2 regions of the Sphingobacterium sp. UME9 genome follow, and region 2 is predicted to be linked to the other one. Evidence: riboswitches for the same ligand, from Rfam matches in the RefSeq annotation. Region 2 holds a riboswitch; the other holds the start of a gene.

Region 1 (8,142 bases), 990 kb from region 2:
CCGGGCAATATGCAGCGGCTGTTATCGCAAATCCCGCTCTTCCTCTTTATTACAGTCAGCGTAAGAATATATGTGACGGCACTTATGTAATGCAGCAGTTTTCGGACGAAAATGAGGTGCAATCCGGTGCAATTATGACGACTGTATATGAAGAAGGCAAAGAGATCACATCGAACAATCTTTCCGGGGGAAATAATTATTACAACAAAAGATGCTATAATCAATTCGGACTTATCGACTCCATACAGTACCTTCGAAATAGTAAGTGGAGCAGCAGTACAATTTACCGGTATCTCCCAAATGCCATTGTTTCCTACGATCCTACATTTGAATCGGCGATGATTTATCACTTGAACAGTAAACTCCAGGTTATAAAAAGTGAATCCATTCATTTTGTATATCAACGGAGAGACTGGACCATTTACAGTTATGATCAACAGAATCGAATTACTGAAGAGATTTCGGGCAGAAATGATCAAAGAGAAAGTCGCGTCCGCTATCAGTATGATAGTCCGGAAACAAGTGACTACTCACTACGCCAAACCTTCGATCAAAGCGATCGACTGACAGCCGAAATCAAGCGATCGTACCGAGCCAACGAAACGATTGATGAGTTTTATTATGAGGGTGTATTACAACAAAAATCTATTGTAAAAGATCTCGGAAACTGTACCTACGAAAGCTTGATATATAACAAGGAGGGAAAGTTAACAGCAAAATACATACAGGCAAAGAAAACCAACTAAACGAACTGAAAAACTGCACTAAGCTCAGACAATAAGATTCTTGATTTTGATAAAAAAATATTCGACGAAATTCGGCAAAAAACACATTTCTGCACTAATTTTGATAGCGATACATAAACGTCAAATTGAGAAAAAGAAAACTGATCAGTCAACACCATCCCATACTCTATTTTATTGCAGTATGGGCGAGAAGAGTGCAGCGCAAAGCCGTTTGGCTATTTGATAATAAGAAATACAGCACAGCTAAATCAGCTGAAAAACTTCCCTTTCGTATTAAAAAGCATCAGTCTGTCTTATTAAAAAAATTGGGCGAAAATAATATGCAACTGCAGATCAACAAAGTTACCAACCTGAAAATTGCAGCAGCACAGATTAATAGCATTCTGATCAGACCGAAGGAAACCTTTTCATTTTGTAAACTCGTTGGACTACCCACTGTAAAAAAAGGATATCTGCCCGGCATGGAGTTATCCTTTGGTGAAGCAAGAGCGGGTATTGGCGGTGGAATCTGTCAAATATCCAACCTCATCCATTGGCTTGTTATCCATAGTCCACTCACCGTCAATGAACGTTATCACCACTCTTTTGACCCTTTTCCTGACGATGGCCGTGTTTTGCCATTCGGTAGTGGAGCTACCGTCTTTTATAACTATCGTGATTATCAATTCACCAACAACACGCCTTACACCTTTCAAATAAATCTCTGGTTCACAGACAAATGTTTAGAAGGTGAATTGAGGATCGATCAAGAACTGGATTTTGCGTATCATGTCTTTGAAAAAGAACATCAATTTCTTAAAATAGACAATCAGTTCTTTCGTAAAAATGAGATTTGGCGCGAGAAGTTTTTAAAGTTTCAGGGTGGAAAAGTTTTAGAGACAGAGCTCTTGACCAAAAATTTTGCCCGCGTCACCTATGTTCCTACTGCGTATATTGAAATTAGTGCCGATCAAAATACGGCCGATTAATTCAACAAGCTAAGTGATCGAAAAATGACTGATATGAAAAGTCCTCTTTTTTGTTTAAGTTTGGTCTGGCTTTGGGGGTATTCTGTATAGAATTGAGATAGTCCCTTTGAACCTGATTCGGTTTATACCGGCGTAGGGAAAAGCAAAAATCCACTGTACAGCATACTCCTTTACTGCACAGGCTATCGCTCTTCTTCCCTCCAAGGCCACAAAGTACATCTTAGCATATGTAAAAAGAATGGAAGATTCAATTATCAATTTATTAGAGCAGCTGAGGGTTGAAAAACCCCTTGTACACAACATCACAAACCTAGTCGTGATGAACAATACTGCCAACGCACTTTTAGCCTTAGGAGCGTCCCCTGTGATGGTACACAGTCCATTAGAAGTACGCGAGGTTGTCGATATTGCACAAGCTCTTGTCATTAATATCGGCACCTTGAGTGAAGAAACAGCCGAAGCTATGCTGGTTGCTACCGAACATGCCAATACCATTGGACGGCCATGGGTACTTGATCCTGTTGGTGCTGGAATATCAGCATTCCGCAATGATTTATTATCCAATCTACTGGATCTCAAACCAACGGTTATTCGTGGAAATGCATCAGAAATCATGACGCTATACAACTTCAACCAACCGAACACAAAAGGAGTCGACAGCACGACAGCAAGTAAAGATGCCCTCCGATTTGGCCAATTATTACAAGAGCAAACCGGCTCCATTATCTGTATTTCTGGAGAAGTAGACTATATCCTTTCACAGCAATACCGGGTTGAAGTTTTTAATGGCAACCCTTTAATGACACAGGTAACTGGACTTGGCTGTAGCGCTACTGCGCTTATTGGTGCATTTCTAGGTGTTACAGACCAATATTTTGAAGCAGCTGTTGCCGGTGTGTCCATTTTGAGCTTGGCGGGAGAACTCGCTGCCCAAACAGCAGCTGGCCCGGGTACCCTGCAATTGAATCTCTATGATGAACTCTATCAGCTCAATGCAGAACGTCTAAAATCAAAGCTCAAGATCAAACGCTATGCGCATTAATCCGCTTTTCCCCTACCCTTTATATTTGGTGATTTCTGAGCGAGACTGTTATCCTCAAAATTGGCTCAGTGTCGCGGAAGAGGCCATTATTGGTGGAGTCGATCTTATACAACTGCGCGAAAAAGCTGACGATCCGGCTACATTTTTGGATAAAGCCTTGCGCTTGAAAAAACTGACCGATCATTATGGTATTCCGCTCGTGATCAATGATGTTGTAGCAATCGCTGCCCAAATCGAGGCATGGGGAGTACATGTGGGTCAAAATGATTTCCAGCCGCTCGCTATTCGTGAAAAATATGGCGATAAATTAACTATTGGCTGGTCAATAGAAGACATGCAACAACTGGAAAGTCAACAAATGTACGCCGTTGACCACCTTGGTGTAAGTCCCATTTTTTCAACGAAAACAAAGGTGGATACGGTTACTGAATGGGGAATTGCGGGTTTAAAACAACTTCGGAGTAGGACGGAAAAACCATTGATCGCAATCGGAAGGATGAACTTACAAACTGCAGAAGAGACCTGGAATGCAGGTGCAGACTCCATTGCAGTCGTTTCGGCCATATGCCAAAGTCAAGATCCCAGAGCTGCCAGTGCACAACTAAAAGAACTATTAAAATGACAAAAGATAAAAAATACCGCGTCCACACTGTACTCAGCATTGCAGGTTTCGACGGTAGTGGTGGTGCAGGTATACAAGCAGACACCAAAACGATATCTGCATTAGGATGTTATGCCATGAATGCCTTAACTGCCCTACCCGTACAGAATACACAAGGTGTAAGAAATATTTATGAAATTCCTACGAACGCTGTCCGAGACCAATTAGATGCTATTTTTGACGACATCTATCCCGATGCAATCAAAATAGGGATGGTACACAACATTGAACTTGTGGAGCTTATTAGCGCCTATTTAAAAGAATATAAAGGACCTATCGTATTTGATCCAGTCATGGTATCGACCAGCGGGCACAAGCTCATTCACGATGATACAATTCAGGCCTGCATAGAACTTCTTTTTCCTTTAGCAACGCTGATTACACCAAATTTAGATGAGGTAAGTGTTTTAGTAGACGAAGTTATTGACAATGTCGAGAAAATGGAAAAAGCGGGAAATAGCTTGTTGGCCAAGGGGTGTCAATCCGTACTGATTAAAGGCGGGCATCTCCAAAGTCAAGAGTTAACATCCCTGTTGTTCCAGCAGAAGAATCCAACAATTGAATTCAAATCACAAAAAATTAACAGCAAAAATACACATGGCTCCGGTTGTTCGCTTTCTTCAGCAATTGCGAGCCATTTGGCACAAGGCGTTGGCCTCGTTAGCGCAGTAGACTTCGCATTGGCCTATATACACGCAGCAATAGCTGGTAGCAAAGACCTCGTCATTGGCAAAGGAAATGGGCCATTAAATCACTTCCACAATCCGATTAAACTTATTCAATATGAACTGGACTGATCATGCCTGGGATTCAATAACATCAATTTATTCAGATATACTTGCTATGCCGTTTATTGTTCAGCTTAGTAATGGCAGTCTTCCCCTGGATAAATTTCAATTTTACATGCAGCAGGATGCTTTCTATTTAGAAGAATTTGGCCGCGTCCTTGCTTTTATAGGTGCTAAAAGCACGGATAATCAACAAGCATTGGACTATTTCGAATTTGGTCGCAATGCGCTTCTTGTTGAACGGGCATTACACGAAAATTACTTTCGGGAATTTGGTTTAAGTCCTGCCGACAAGAGCAACAAAATCGAACCAACCTGCCATCATTATGTCCATTTTCTAAAAAGTGTAGCCGCTTTCGAGTGCGTTGAGGTCGCTATGGCGGCAACACTCCCCTGTTTTTGGATTTATAAGGAGGTCGGAGATCACATTGTATCGACAGCAAATACACAGGGAAATCCCTATTCCAAATGGATAGAAACCTATAGCGGTGAGGATTTTGCACAGGGCGTTATCAAGGCGAAAAACTACGTTGACAAAATTGCAGCAGAAACTACTGCAACAAAACGGGAGAAGATGCGACAAGTATTTATAACAGCTTCCCAATTAGAGTATCAATTCTGGTTAGCAGCCTACAAACGAAGGGTATGGTAAACAAACTATTGTCCGATACCGAACAGTTGATGTTCAAAAATGAGCATTAACGAAAATAGCACTCAGGAACAAAACTAGTGTTAATCAGTATTTTAAACGGATTTAAAGTTTTGGCACTACTATTATACTATAGGTGGCAGTTAACAATAGAGCCTGTGCATAAGCACATAAGAAACGATAAAAAGGGAAATTAAAATGAAACTTTCAGTAACAATAAATTTAAACTAATAACAGAAAATAATGAAAAGAATCTTAACCATTGCCTTTATTTCATTTTTATATGTAGCTCAGGCACAAGAACGCGAAACGCGCAAGATCACTGCTCCAGACGGCATTTCATCGGCAACTTCACTACGTGTGGATTACATTCATTCAAATCGAAATGAAGTTGTTGTTGAAGCAAACAACCCTGAACATTTATCCCTTATAGAAACGACCGTAAAAAACGGTACACTGTACGTACAGTATAAAAGAAATACGCAAATTAGAAATGCGAGAAACAATCGTGTAATTGTTTATTCAAGTAAGATACCAACACGTTTCTCAGCATCTTCTAGCAGTTCAATTCATACCGATGAAACTATTAAGGCCGATAAAATTTCTGTTGACGTATCTTCTTCAGCAAGCATATCTCTTAAAAAATTAATTGCGGATGATATAAGCCTTTCAACCAGTTCTTCGAGTAGTTTAACAACGGATGTGAGCAGTAAAAATTTGCAGGTATCTGCAAGTAGTTCGTCCAGCCAAGACATTTCGGGAAGTGCTTCAAATTTAAATTTGAACACCAACTCATCGGCATCGGTTGATATGAGCCGTTTCTCAACAACAAATGCCCAAATACAAGCGAATTCGTCTGCAAATGTAACGCTCAGCGTGAAAGAAAACTTACAGGGAAAGGTTTCTACATCTGCAAGAATTGCGTTAAAAAATCAACCAAAAAATGTCCAAGTTGACAAATCAACTAGCGGCAGAGTAGTACTATAATTTTTAGTGTGGTCTTTAATAAAGACTGTTTGTTTATGTTTAATGTTTAGTTAGCTTAAAGGTGATACATACCCCAGTATCACCTTTGCTTTTATCCCCCTTTTTGCTCACACTTCTCCTTCTCCTTCTCCTTCTAAATTTACACATTAATCACCTCAAAAAGCAGTATCTGGAAATTAGTGAGATCGATAGCAACACCAGATTTCTACTCAAAAAAAACTATTTTAGGTCTCGGTTTCACGACATTTTTTGTATATTAATATTCATATAAATGACAAACTTTCGGCGTAATGGATAATTTTTTAGCGACTTGTATAAAGCAATTTCAATATTATAAATCATTGGGTGATAAAACATTTACACAACTAAGCACTGAACAACTCTTTTGGCATCCAAATGATTCAAGCAATAGCATTGCATTAATTGTAAAACATTTAGGCGGAAATATGCTTTCCCGTTGGACGGATTTTCTCAGCACAGATGGTGAAAAAGAAAATAGGAACCGGGATCAGGAATTTGAGAACAGCTGGACAGATCGCGATGAGCTTATTACCTATTGGAATGCTGGATGGGCTTGTCTATTTCAAGCAATTGAATCTCTCGGAGAAGAAGATCTCGTTAAAATCATCTATATCCGTAATCAAGGACATACTGTCATGGAAGCGATCTTGCGGCAACTCGCACATTATCCTTACCACATCGGGCAGATTCTCTATATCGGAAAAATATGTTTGGATGATAAATGGTCCACCTTATCGATACCCAAAGGTCATTCAGCTTCCTATAATAAGGAGAAATTCAGCCACGAAAAACAGCAACAACATTTCACCTCCGAGTTTCTAAAAGGGAATCAGGAGAATATGTATTAAATAAGCTTTTACACTCCATTAGCACAGTAATTACTCGAATGAAAGCATTGGATTTTAACCTATTTTTCGCAAACTTTTAAGTATATTTGTCATACATACAACTATTCTTTTTTAGTTGATTTCATTGGTAAGTACATTGTTTTAAGACTATGAAAAATTCGATTAAGATCATTAACAATTACGAGTATAAAAAGTTATTTCTACCTGATGTTTCTGAGCACAATTTATTCAATGAGAATAAAATTCAAGTCTATCGAATTGAAAATTACCTACGCAGTATCCTGATGCCTGTCATCCCCTATCGTACAACGTTTAATTTTCTCATTTTTGTAACGAAGGGATCCCTGACCCAACATCTCGAAAGCGCATCTTATACATTAACTGAAAATCAAGTCATTAATATCAAACAAGGCAATATCACGGCCACGCTGGCAATTTCTGATGATGTAGAAGGTTTTTTTGTGGTCTATGAAAATGAAATTGTGACTGATATTGAACTCGGTATAAACGATATCAAATTTTTCAATTCCCATCCATTTACCACACTAAAAGTACATGTAGCGCATTGGATCCAGCAAATGTTGATATTATTGGAAGAAGAACTTTTTACTGAGGGCCGTGTGATGGAAGTCTGCATTGCAATGATGCAGTGTATCTTATTAAAGGTGATAAAATCGGATATTGAAACAAAGGCCCCGATGAGCCGACAGCTAGATATTGCTTTCCGTTTTCGCGAATATGTACAAAAATTCCATATCGATCATAAAAACGTATTATTCTATGCCAATTTATTGCATATCTCTGAAAACTACCTCAATAAATGTGTTAAAGAAGCGACGAATAAACCACCGAAGCAATGGATTAGCGAAATAAGTATTTTACATAGCCAGATTCTGCTGCAGGATGCTACGAGAGATATTGCCGGTATAGCCTTTGAATTGAAATTTCAATCGCCCTCGTATTTCACTAGGCTATTCAAAAAAATCACTGGGTATTCACCCAGTGACTATCGAAAACATAAGTTTATGGCGGACTAATGTTTTTTATTGTAAGGTAGATTCCAGATTAAATCTACGGCTAAATAATGAACCCCAAAATCTACTTTGTCATAGCCTTTAATTAAGTCGTTCATATAACCCAGATCCAATCGCAAAGGTGTTTTTGGAATATCTGTCATGTAATAGAACCCCAGACGGGTCTCTTTATAAGCAAAGCTAGACCATGTACTAACAGGTTCGTAGAGCTTACTTATTGCAAAAAGCCCTTCTGCGCTCAAAGCCAATTCTTGCTTATTTTTAGCCGAAATTTTAAAATTTAGCTGCGACTTCAAGCGGGTCCTAAATTGAAAATTCTCTTCGGCTTTCTGAAAATCAGCTGTAAAGAACTTTCGAAACTCTTGCCTTAACGTATTTTTCCATTTCAAACGATCATT
Region 2 (8,142 bases):
AAAAGTACTGGCCTGCTCGACCTTAGAATTTAGCTGTTGTTTTGTCGCACAAGAGGCAAGACATATGCTCGCTATGAGCGAATAGGTTATGAATTTATACATCGTATTCGATTTAAAACTTTAAATATTATCTCAAAGAGTTGTACAAACAATACGATCTCCAATTATTTAAGTTTTTCGTTGTTTTTATGGCGGTCGGCATCCCGAATTGATTTCTTTTGAAGATTTTGTTCCAGAGCTTCTGTTAGATCAATTCCCGTTTGATTGGCAAGACACATCAAAACGAATAATACATCGGCCATTTCATCTGCTAAATTGACTTCTTTGTCTGATTTTTTGAAAGATTGCTCTCCGTATTTCCGAGCCATTATTCGGGCAACCTCACCGACTTCTTCCATGAGTATGGCGGTGTTTGTCAGTTCGTTGAAATAACGTACTCCGGTACTATTGATCCATTTGTCAATAATCTCTTGTGCTTCTTTAATTGTCATCTTTTTCAATAAAAAATTAAAAGTTGTCCTTATCTTTTGTATCCATGACGATGGTAACTGGACCATCATTCAGTAGGTCGATTTTCATATCTGCTCCGAATACGCCAAGTTGAACCTCTTTTTGGAGCAATTGACTTAACAATAAAGCCATCTCTTCATACATTGGTTTGGCTTTATCCGGTTTTGCTGCTCTGATAAAAGAAGGTCTGTTTCCTTTTTTTGTTTGAGCAAAGAGGGTGAATTGTGAGATGAGTAAGATATTTCCGTCTATATCCTGTATCGATTTATTCATCAAGCACTGTTCATCCTCGAAGATGCGTAAGTTGATGAATTTCTGTCCTAACCATTTAAGATCTTCTGTTGTGTCTGCTTCTTCAACTCCTAATAAAATCATTAAACCCTTCTGGATCTGGCCTGTAATCTGATTATCTACCGTACAAGAGGCGTTTTTCACTCGTTGTATAACTGCGCGCATAATGAAAAGTATAAAACCAAAGGTAAAAATTCCGATTGTTAAACACGATGTAATGTGCAATTTATCCACGATATTAAATAAAAAACGTCTCTTGCTTCCTCAGGAAAAAAGAGACGTTTTTTTATTTAAATAAATTGTTTCTAAAATTTGAAATTCAAGCCCAATAGGAAATTTGTTGGTGCTTGTGGGAAATAGAAATTATAATATTTTCGTGTATCACCTTCCATCCAACCAAAGGTGTAGCCATTGGCTTCGTACTTTTCGTTGAAGATGTTGTTGACCTGTAAAGTTGCACTGATGTTTTTGATACCTAATGCTGTAAAGCTATAGTTTGCTAACAGATTGTTGACAAAATAAGAGGAAATGCTTCTCTCTTTCGCAGATGAATTATCTAGATATTGTCTTCCTACAAATTTGGATAGAAGAGAGAATGTAAGTGATGTTATCGGACTATAAGAAAAATTACTTGACAAAATCGTTCCCGGAGATAAAGCAATGTCTGTTTTCGAATAAAATATCCTTGTATCACCGATTACCTCTTCAAAGTCTTTAATTTTATTTTGGCTGAAACTAGCTGTTGCTTTCCAGTTGAACTGCTTGTTGATGTTCCATGATCCATCGAATTCAAGCCCCATTCTATAGCTATCTTTGACATTTTGTCGAATTGGAGAGCCAGTATCACTGATTTCACCTGTTGGGATCAACTGATCCTTGTAAAACATGCCATACCCATTCAATCCGATGTTGAATTTTTCATTTGTAAAGCGATAGCCAAATTCGATGTCCTGCATTTTCTCCGGGGTCGGATCGGGTAAGGCGCTATTTTTCTCTATAAAATCCTTGCGAACAGGTTCTTTTTGTGCAAAGGCATAAGAAGCGTATACATTTGAATGGTCATTTAGCAAATAAGTTGCACCAGCTTTAGGGTTTAAGAAATTAAACTTAGGATGATAATTATAATTTTTCACCTTATCATCATCACCATACATGTGGTAATCTACATTCCGATATTGAATATCGGCCATTAATATCCACTTATCTAGTTTATAATCGACCTTTAAGAAATTACTGAAATCATTTTTTTGTGATTTCCCGAAGTAATATTTATCGTCAAGAAAACCTGTTGATGCATATTGTGCCCAAATCACCTGGCCATAATGTTTTCCTTTGTATTGATTATAAGCTCCACCCCAAGTAATTTCAAGCTGATCATTCGGTCTGTAATTTAGTGCATAGGTCATGCCATAAAAATAATTATCAAGCCATCTCCTGCGGACGAGATCTGTTTTTTGTATGGTATCTTTACCAATGATGACGTTAGGCAAACCGTATTTACTTAGTTTATCTCCGGGTCTCATTTCTTCATAGTAACCATAACCTCTTGTATAGTGTAGGGCTGTATTGAGCGTCAATTTGTCGTTCAGGATATTGGTATAATGAAGTTGATGATGTTTCTGCGTATAATTATCTGTTTGATTTTGATACGTATATAGATTATAATTCCGGCCGGCGTTCATGAAACGATCTTTCTCTGCGCCCGAGATTTCGAGTGCATTATCTGCATAGTCATCCATGCGTGATCGATCGCCAGTAATCAATGGTTCGGGAACGCCATTCCAGGCTTGATATGTCTTTTCTTTTCCCCAGAATACAATTCCTTTTAAAATATGTTTCTTGCCATAATAACCTCCGTCCACATAAAAAGACTGTAAGTCTGAACTACCTCTTTCGATATAACCATCGCTACTGATTCGAGATAATCTGGCATTGAAGGCAAATTTGTCGTTAATTAGCCCGGTACCTACCTTGACTGTATTTTTCCAGGTATTGTAGGAGCCAAATGAATTGTTGAGCTCTGCGTAAGGGGTTTCGACTAACGTATTGGACTGAATATTTAATGAGGCTCCAAATGATCCGGCACCATTCGTCGAAGTCCCAATACCACGCTGAACTTGGATGCTCTCGGTAGAAGAGGCAAAGTCGGGAAGGTTTACAAAAAATGAACCCATGCTCTCCGCATCATTTAAAGGGATTCCATTTAATGTTACGTTGATTCGTTGATTATCCGATCCCCTGATTGTCATTCCGGTATAACCTATGCCTGCACCGGCATCGGAATTGACCTGCACGGATGGAGTCTGATTTAAAAGGAATGGAATATCCTGGCCGAGGTTATTACGCGTTATTTCTTCTTTGGAGATGTTTTTAAAGGTTGTAGGAGCATTTCTTTTGGCACGGGTAGATTGAACAAGCACCTCTTCCATTTGAATTGTACTAGGTTCTAACGCTACCGTAAGCTCCAAATTGTCTTTAACATCCACATTTTGGCTCCATGTTTTATATCCAAGAGAAGATACCTGGATCTGGTGCTTACCTGTATTGATACGATATAGTTTAATCAGTCCATTTTTGTCCGATTGGCCAGCGAAGGATGCTTGTCCATCTATGGATATGGAAACATACTGTAAGGGGGTCTGATTGGTATTGTCTACAGCTTTAATTGTCAGATTTTGTTGCGCAATGGCAATTTGGCTTGAAATAGTAGCTAAGGAGCTACAAATCAAAAATTTGATCATGGTAATGTATTTTGTTTGAGTTAAACAAATCATAGCAAGGGGTTACTATGACCGCACTATTTAACTAACCTCTCCCTACGCCAGCATTATCTGGATCAGGTGTACAGAATTTAATCTGTTGGGTATAATCTCAGCCTTTATTTGTGTTCCTGACAAAACAAGGCACCCCTATTCGATGCTGCGAATATATAAATTTAAAATTGAAATGAAGTATAAAGAAGTAATTTATGACAAATGGAAAAGAGTGGATTTGCGGTATTATTTCTTTTTGGTTAAAAATTTGTGCAAATTGTTGTTTTTGGTATTTATTGTTCTTTTTAGGTACCTTGGCATGAATTTTTCTACTAGAGGTATGTATTCATACAGGTCAAAAAATTTTAGTTACTAAATTGATAGTGAGGAGATAAAATGTTAAAATATTTAAGCGCTAATTATATTCTGCCGATTACTTCAATGCCAATAAAAGACGGTATTGTTTCGGTAGATGAGGAGGGGGTAATTCAAGGTATCTATGACCCAACTTCATTTACACCTTCAGATAAAACGAAGGTTGAGAGATATGAAGGAGTGATAATTCCAGGTTTTATCAATGCACATTGCCACATTGAATTGTCGCATATGAAAGGTATTGTTCCTAAAGGTACGGGGCTTCCGAGCTTTCTCAGTAAGGTGATGACAACGCGGTCGGCATCGATGAAAAAAATAGATGACGCTATGGCCAAAGCCGATCGAGATATGTACGAAAATGGTATTGTCGCAGTCGGAGATCACGCCAACACTGATAATTCTTCAAAATTGAAGGAAGATTCACAGATATTATATCACACATTTGTGGAGGTGCTCGGAATTGAACCTGAAGAAGCTGACTTTAAGTTAAAGGAGGCTAAATCGTTGACCCAAGAGTTTAGGAATGGGCATGTATCCATTACTCCGCACGCTCCCTATTCTTGTTCGAAGGTCCTTTTTAAGAAATTCAAGAAGATGGTTCCGGAAACAAATATTATCAGTATTCACAATCAAGAAAGTGAAGAGGAGAATAAACTGTTCCGTTATAAAATGGGTGAGTTCTTGGACTTTTATAAAAGTATAGGAAAAAATGCTGATGCGATTAAGGCGCAGGCAAGAAATTCGATTCAGTCTTATCTTCCTTATTTGCCTTATCCAAATAAATTATTGTTGGTTCATAACACCTATACCTCTCTTAAAGATTTGGATTTTGTAGAGCGTATGGATCGTGATGTGATGTGGTGTCTCTGTCCAAAAGCCAACCTTTATATTGAGGGAACATTACCAAAGGTTCAGAATTTTATGAATGCCGGACAGCGTTTAGTAATCGGAACGGACAGTTTAGCTTCAAACGATACATTGTCCATTTTGGAGGAGCTAAAGGTATTGCATGCGCACTTTGAGGATCTCGATTTCTTGCAGACTATTCAATGGGCTACAATCAATGGTGCTATCGCGTTGAACATTGAGAATGAATTTGGCTCACTTGAAGTGGGTAAAAAACCTGGGATTGTGTTGTTGCAAGGTATGGAACACATGCGCCTAAATGAAGATGTTAAGGTAAAACGTTTAGCGTAGTATTTAATTCCCCAAAACTTCTGTACTTTTGCTCTTATTGAACCGTCCATGACTATAATAACGAAACTATAGTCATGGTAAGTTCCATCTGACCGATGGAAGAAAAAATAAGTTACAGATGAAACATTTGAATATTTCAATAAGAGGTAAAGTACAAGGGGTCTTTTTTAGATTGACAACCAAGGCGGTTGCAGATCAAGTCGGTGTTAGAGGCTTTGTTGTCAATTTAAAAGATGGTTCTGTCTATATAGAGGGCGAGGGCGACGATTTTGCACTAGATTCACTGTTGGAGTTCTGCCAAGAAGGACCCGAGGGTGCAATCGTTGAAAGTGTTGAGGTAAAGGAAGGCGAAATGAAGGGCTTTTCCAATTTTGAAGTAGTTAAAAGAGTTCAATCTTAAGCCGTTTCGCCTTGTCAGTACTTAAAAAATTCGCCGGACAGACCATGATCTATGGCCTGAGTACGATTATAGCCCGTATGCTGTATTTCGTCATGACGCCATTGTATGTCCTCAAATATCCACCTGCGTCCTACGGAATATTTACTAATATGTACGCCTGGGCATCCATGATCAATGCCGTTTTGGCATTTGGAATGGAAACAACTTTTTTTAGGTTTCTCCAAAAAGTCGAAGAAAAGGATAAAAAGCAGGTTTTCAATAACAGTTTTATCGTCATTGCCTCTTTGGCAGCATTATTTTTTATTACGGCCATAGTCTTTGCTGGCACTATTGGTAGCTGGTTGAATAAGGGAACTTACAATGCCGATTACGAGAGCTATGTGAAGTATTTCGCCCTCATATTGGCATTGGATGCTTTAGCTATTGTTCCTTTTGCGAAATTGAGATCGGAGGGAAGGCCTATTCGATTTGGTGCTATTAAATTGGCCAACATCGGTATTATGGTTATTCTTAACCTATTCTTTATTGCGCTAGTTCCCTATCTGATAAAAGATGGTGGTGTTTTGGGTACTTGGTGTTCCGGTTGGTATAGAAATGAATGGATAGGTTATGTATTTATTTCTAATATTGTGGCAAGTGCAGCAACCTTTCTATTGCTCCTTCCTGAAATGAGGGGTTTCTATTTTAAACCGGAAAAGCAGCTAATCTTAAAGATGCTATCGTATAGCTTTCCGATTTTAATAGCTAATATTTCTTATATCATCAACGAAAATTTAGATAAAATTGTGTTGCCAATCTACCTGCCTAAGGATATTGGGGATCGCGATTTGGGGATCTATGGAGCCGTTGGAAAATTAGCAATGTTTCTGAGCATTTTTGTTCAGGCTTTTCGATTGGGGGCCGAACCATTTTTCTTTTCTTATGCAAAAAATGCCAATGCAAAGAAGACCTATGCGTTGATTATGGAATATTTCGTAATTGCCATGATGTTAGTTATGCTGGGGATTACAGCGAATATTGACTGGCTGAAGTATTTTATTAAAGGAAATGTGGAAACTCGTGACTTATATTGGTCTGGACTTTTTATCGTTCCGCTATTACTATTCAATTATGTCCTGCTGGGTATTTATATGAATCTTTCGGTATGGTATAAGCTTTCCGATCAAACGCGGTACGCATTGTATATTTCATTGGTAGGGGCAGGAATAACCATCGTTGCAAATTATTACCTGATCCCGAGGTACAGTTATGTTGGAGCATCAATAGTCACATTTCTAGCCTACTTTTCTATGGTGGTGCTATCTTATGTATGGGGGCAAAAACATTATCCTATACCCTATAAATTGGGCAAGATCCTGATGTATATATTTGTAGGGATATGTTTCTCCTATCTATCCTACTTTGTATTTAATCATAATGCCTTCGTTGGTAATGGGCTTTTAGTTGCTTACATTGGAGGTGTATTTCTGATGGAACGAAATCAGCTCAAGCGATTCATAAAGAAAGAAGCTTAAACGAAAAAAGGTCGTGCTAATGTTAATTTAGCACGACCTTTTTCTTTATAAATCGTAGACTTCAGGATTATACCATTTCTGCTGAGAAATTGTGTTCAATTTCATGAAGTACTTCAAGAATCTCAGCTTGGTTTTGTAAGCTGACCAACTTCATTCGGTGTTCCTTAAAGTTAGGGATTCCTTTGAAGTAATTCGCATAATGCCTGCGCATTTCAAAGATCCCTAATTTATCACCTTTCCACTCAATGGATTTGTTTAAGTGTGTTTTACATACCTCGACACGTTCGGCAATAGTTGGTCCTTCTAAACGCTCACCAGTATTGAAAAAATGTTTTATTTCTCTAAAAATCCAGGGGTATCCGATTGCTGCACGGCCAATCATAATGCCATCCACTTCAAACTCCTGCCGCCATGCCGCAGCTTTTTCGACAGAGTCTACATCGCCATTGCCAAAAATTGGAATCTTGATGCGCGGATTGCGTTTGATATCACGAATCATAGACCAGTCCGCCTGACCTTTATACAGCTGGGCACGCGTACGTCCATGAATAGCAAGTGCTTTGATCCCCACATCTTGTAACCTTTCGGCAACTTCGTATACATTTTTTGTGTTGTCATCCCAGCCAAGACGTGTTTTCACCGTTACGGGTAAATCCGTAGCCTCAACGACAGCTTTTGTCATTGCAACCATTTTATCGATGTCCTGTAGCAGGGATGAACCAGCTCCTTTGCAGACCACTTTCTTAACAGGGCAACCGTAATTGATGTCGATTAGATTTGGATTTGCTTTTGTGCAGATTTCAGCTGATTGACGCATACTTTCAATATCTCCACCGAATATCTGGATACCGATGGGCCGTTCATATTCAAAAATATCTAGTTTTTGAACAGATTTAGCCGCATCACGAATCAGTCCTTCAGAGGAAATGAATTCAGTATACATTAAATCAACACCATTTTGTTTGCAAACATACCGAAATGGGGGATCGCTGACATCCTCCATCGGAGCAAGTAACAAAGGGAATTCTCCCAATTCAATATTTTCACCAATCTTGACCGACATCTTCAATTTTTTTTTTACAAAGGTACAAAATTTGGAATT

The links. A riboswitch is a leader RNA that binds a small molecule or an ion and turns the genes downstream of it on or off. The one in region 2 is predicted to bind thiamine pyrophosphate.
Region 1: it holds a riboswitch for thiamine pyrophosphate, as region 2 does, so the genes downstream of both, thiM (hydroxyethylthiazole kinase) here and A9970_RS19840 (TonB-dependent receptor domain-containing protein) in region 2, are expected to answer to the same signal.

What each region holds. Positions count from the first base shown of each region.
Region 1 is NZ_LZZP01000013.1:1,176,436-1,184,577, reverse strand. Features, by position in the region: gene A9970_RS23995 (hypothetical protein) at 1-746, shown strand, start outside; gene A9970_RS23990 (VanW family protein) at 872-1,714, shown strand; TPP riboswitch at 1,778-1,870, shown strand; gene thiM (hydroxyethylthiazole kinase) at 1,953-2,756, shown strand; gene thiE (thiamine phosphate synthase) at 2,746-3,378, shown strand; gene thiD (bifunctional hydroxymethylpyrimidine kinase/phosphomethylpyrimidine kinase) at 3,375-4,214, shown strand; gene tenA (thiaminase II) at 4,201-4,857, shown strand; gene A9970_RS23965 (GIN domain-containing protein) at 5,098-5,841, shown strand; gene A9970_RS23960 (DUF1572 family protein) at 6,132-6,710, shown strand; gene A9970_RS23955 (AraC family transcriptional regulator) at 6,860-7,747, shown strand; gene A9970_RS23950 (DUF2490 domain-containing protein) at 7,744-8,142, opposite strand, start outside.
Region 2 is NZ_LZZP01000013.1:188,676-196,817, forward strand. Features, by position in the region: gene ggt (gamma-glutamyltransferase) at 1-102, opposite strand, end outside; gene A9970_RS19830 (nucleotide pyrophosphohydrolase) at 165-491, opposite strand; gene dtd (D-aminoacyl-tRNA deacylase) at 508-966, opposite strand; gene A9970_RS19840 (TonB-dependent receptor domain-containing protein) at 1,107-3,542, opposite strand; TPP riboswitch at 3,597-3,722, opposite strand; gene A9970_RS19845 (amidohydrolase family protein) at 3,951-5,126, shown strand; gene A9970_RS19850 (acylphosphatase) at 5,245-5,526, shown strand; gene A9970_RS19855 (lipopolysaccharide biosynthesis protein) at 5,571-7,040, shown strand; gene dusB (tRNA dihydrouridine synthase DusB) at 7,108-8,103, opposite strand.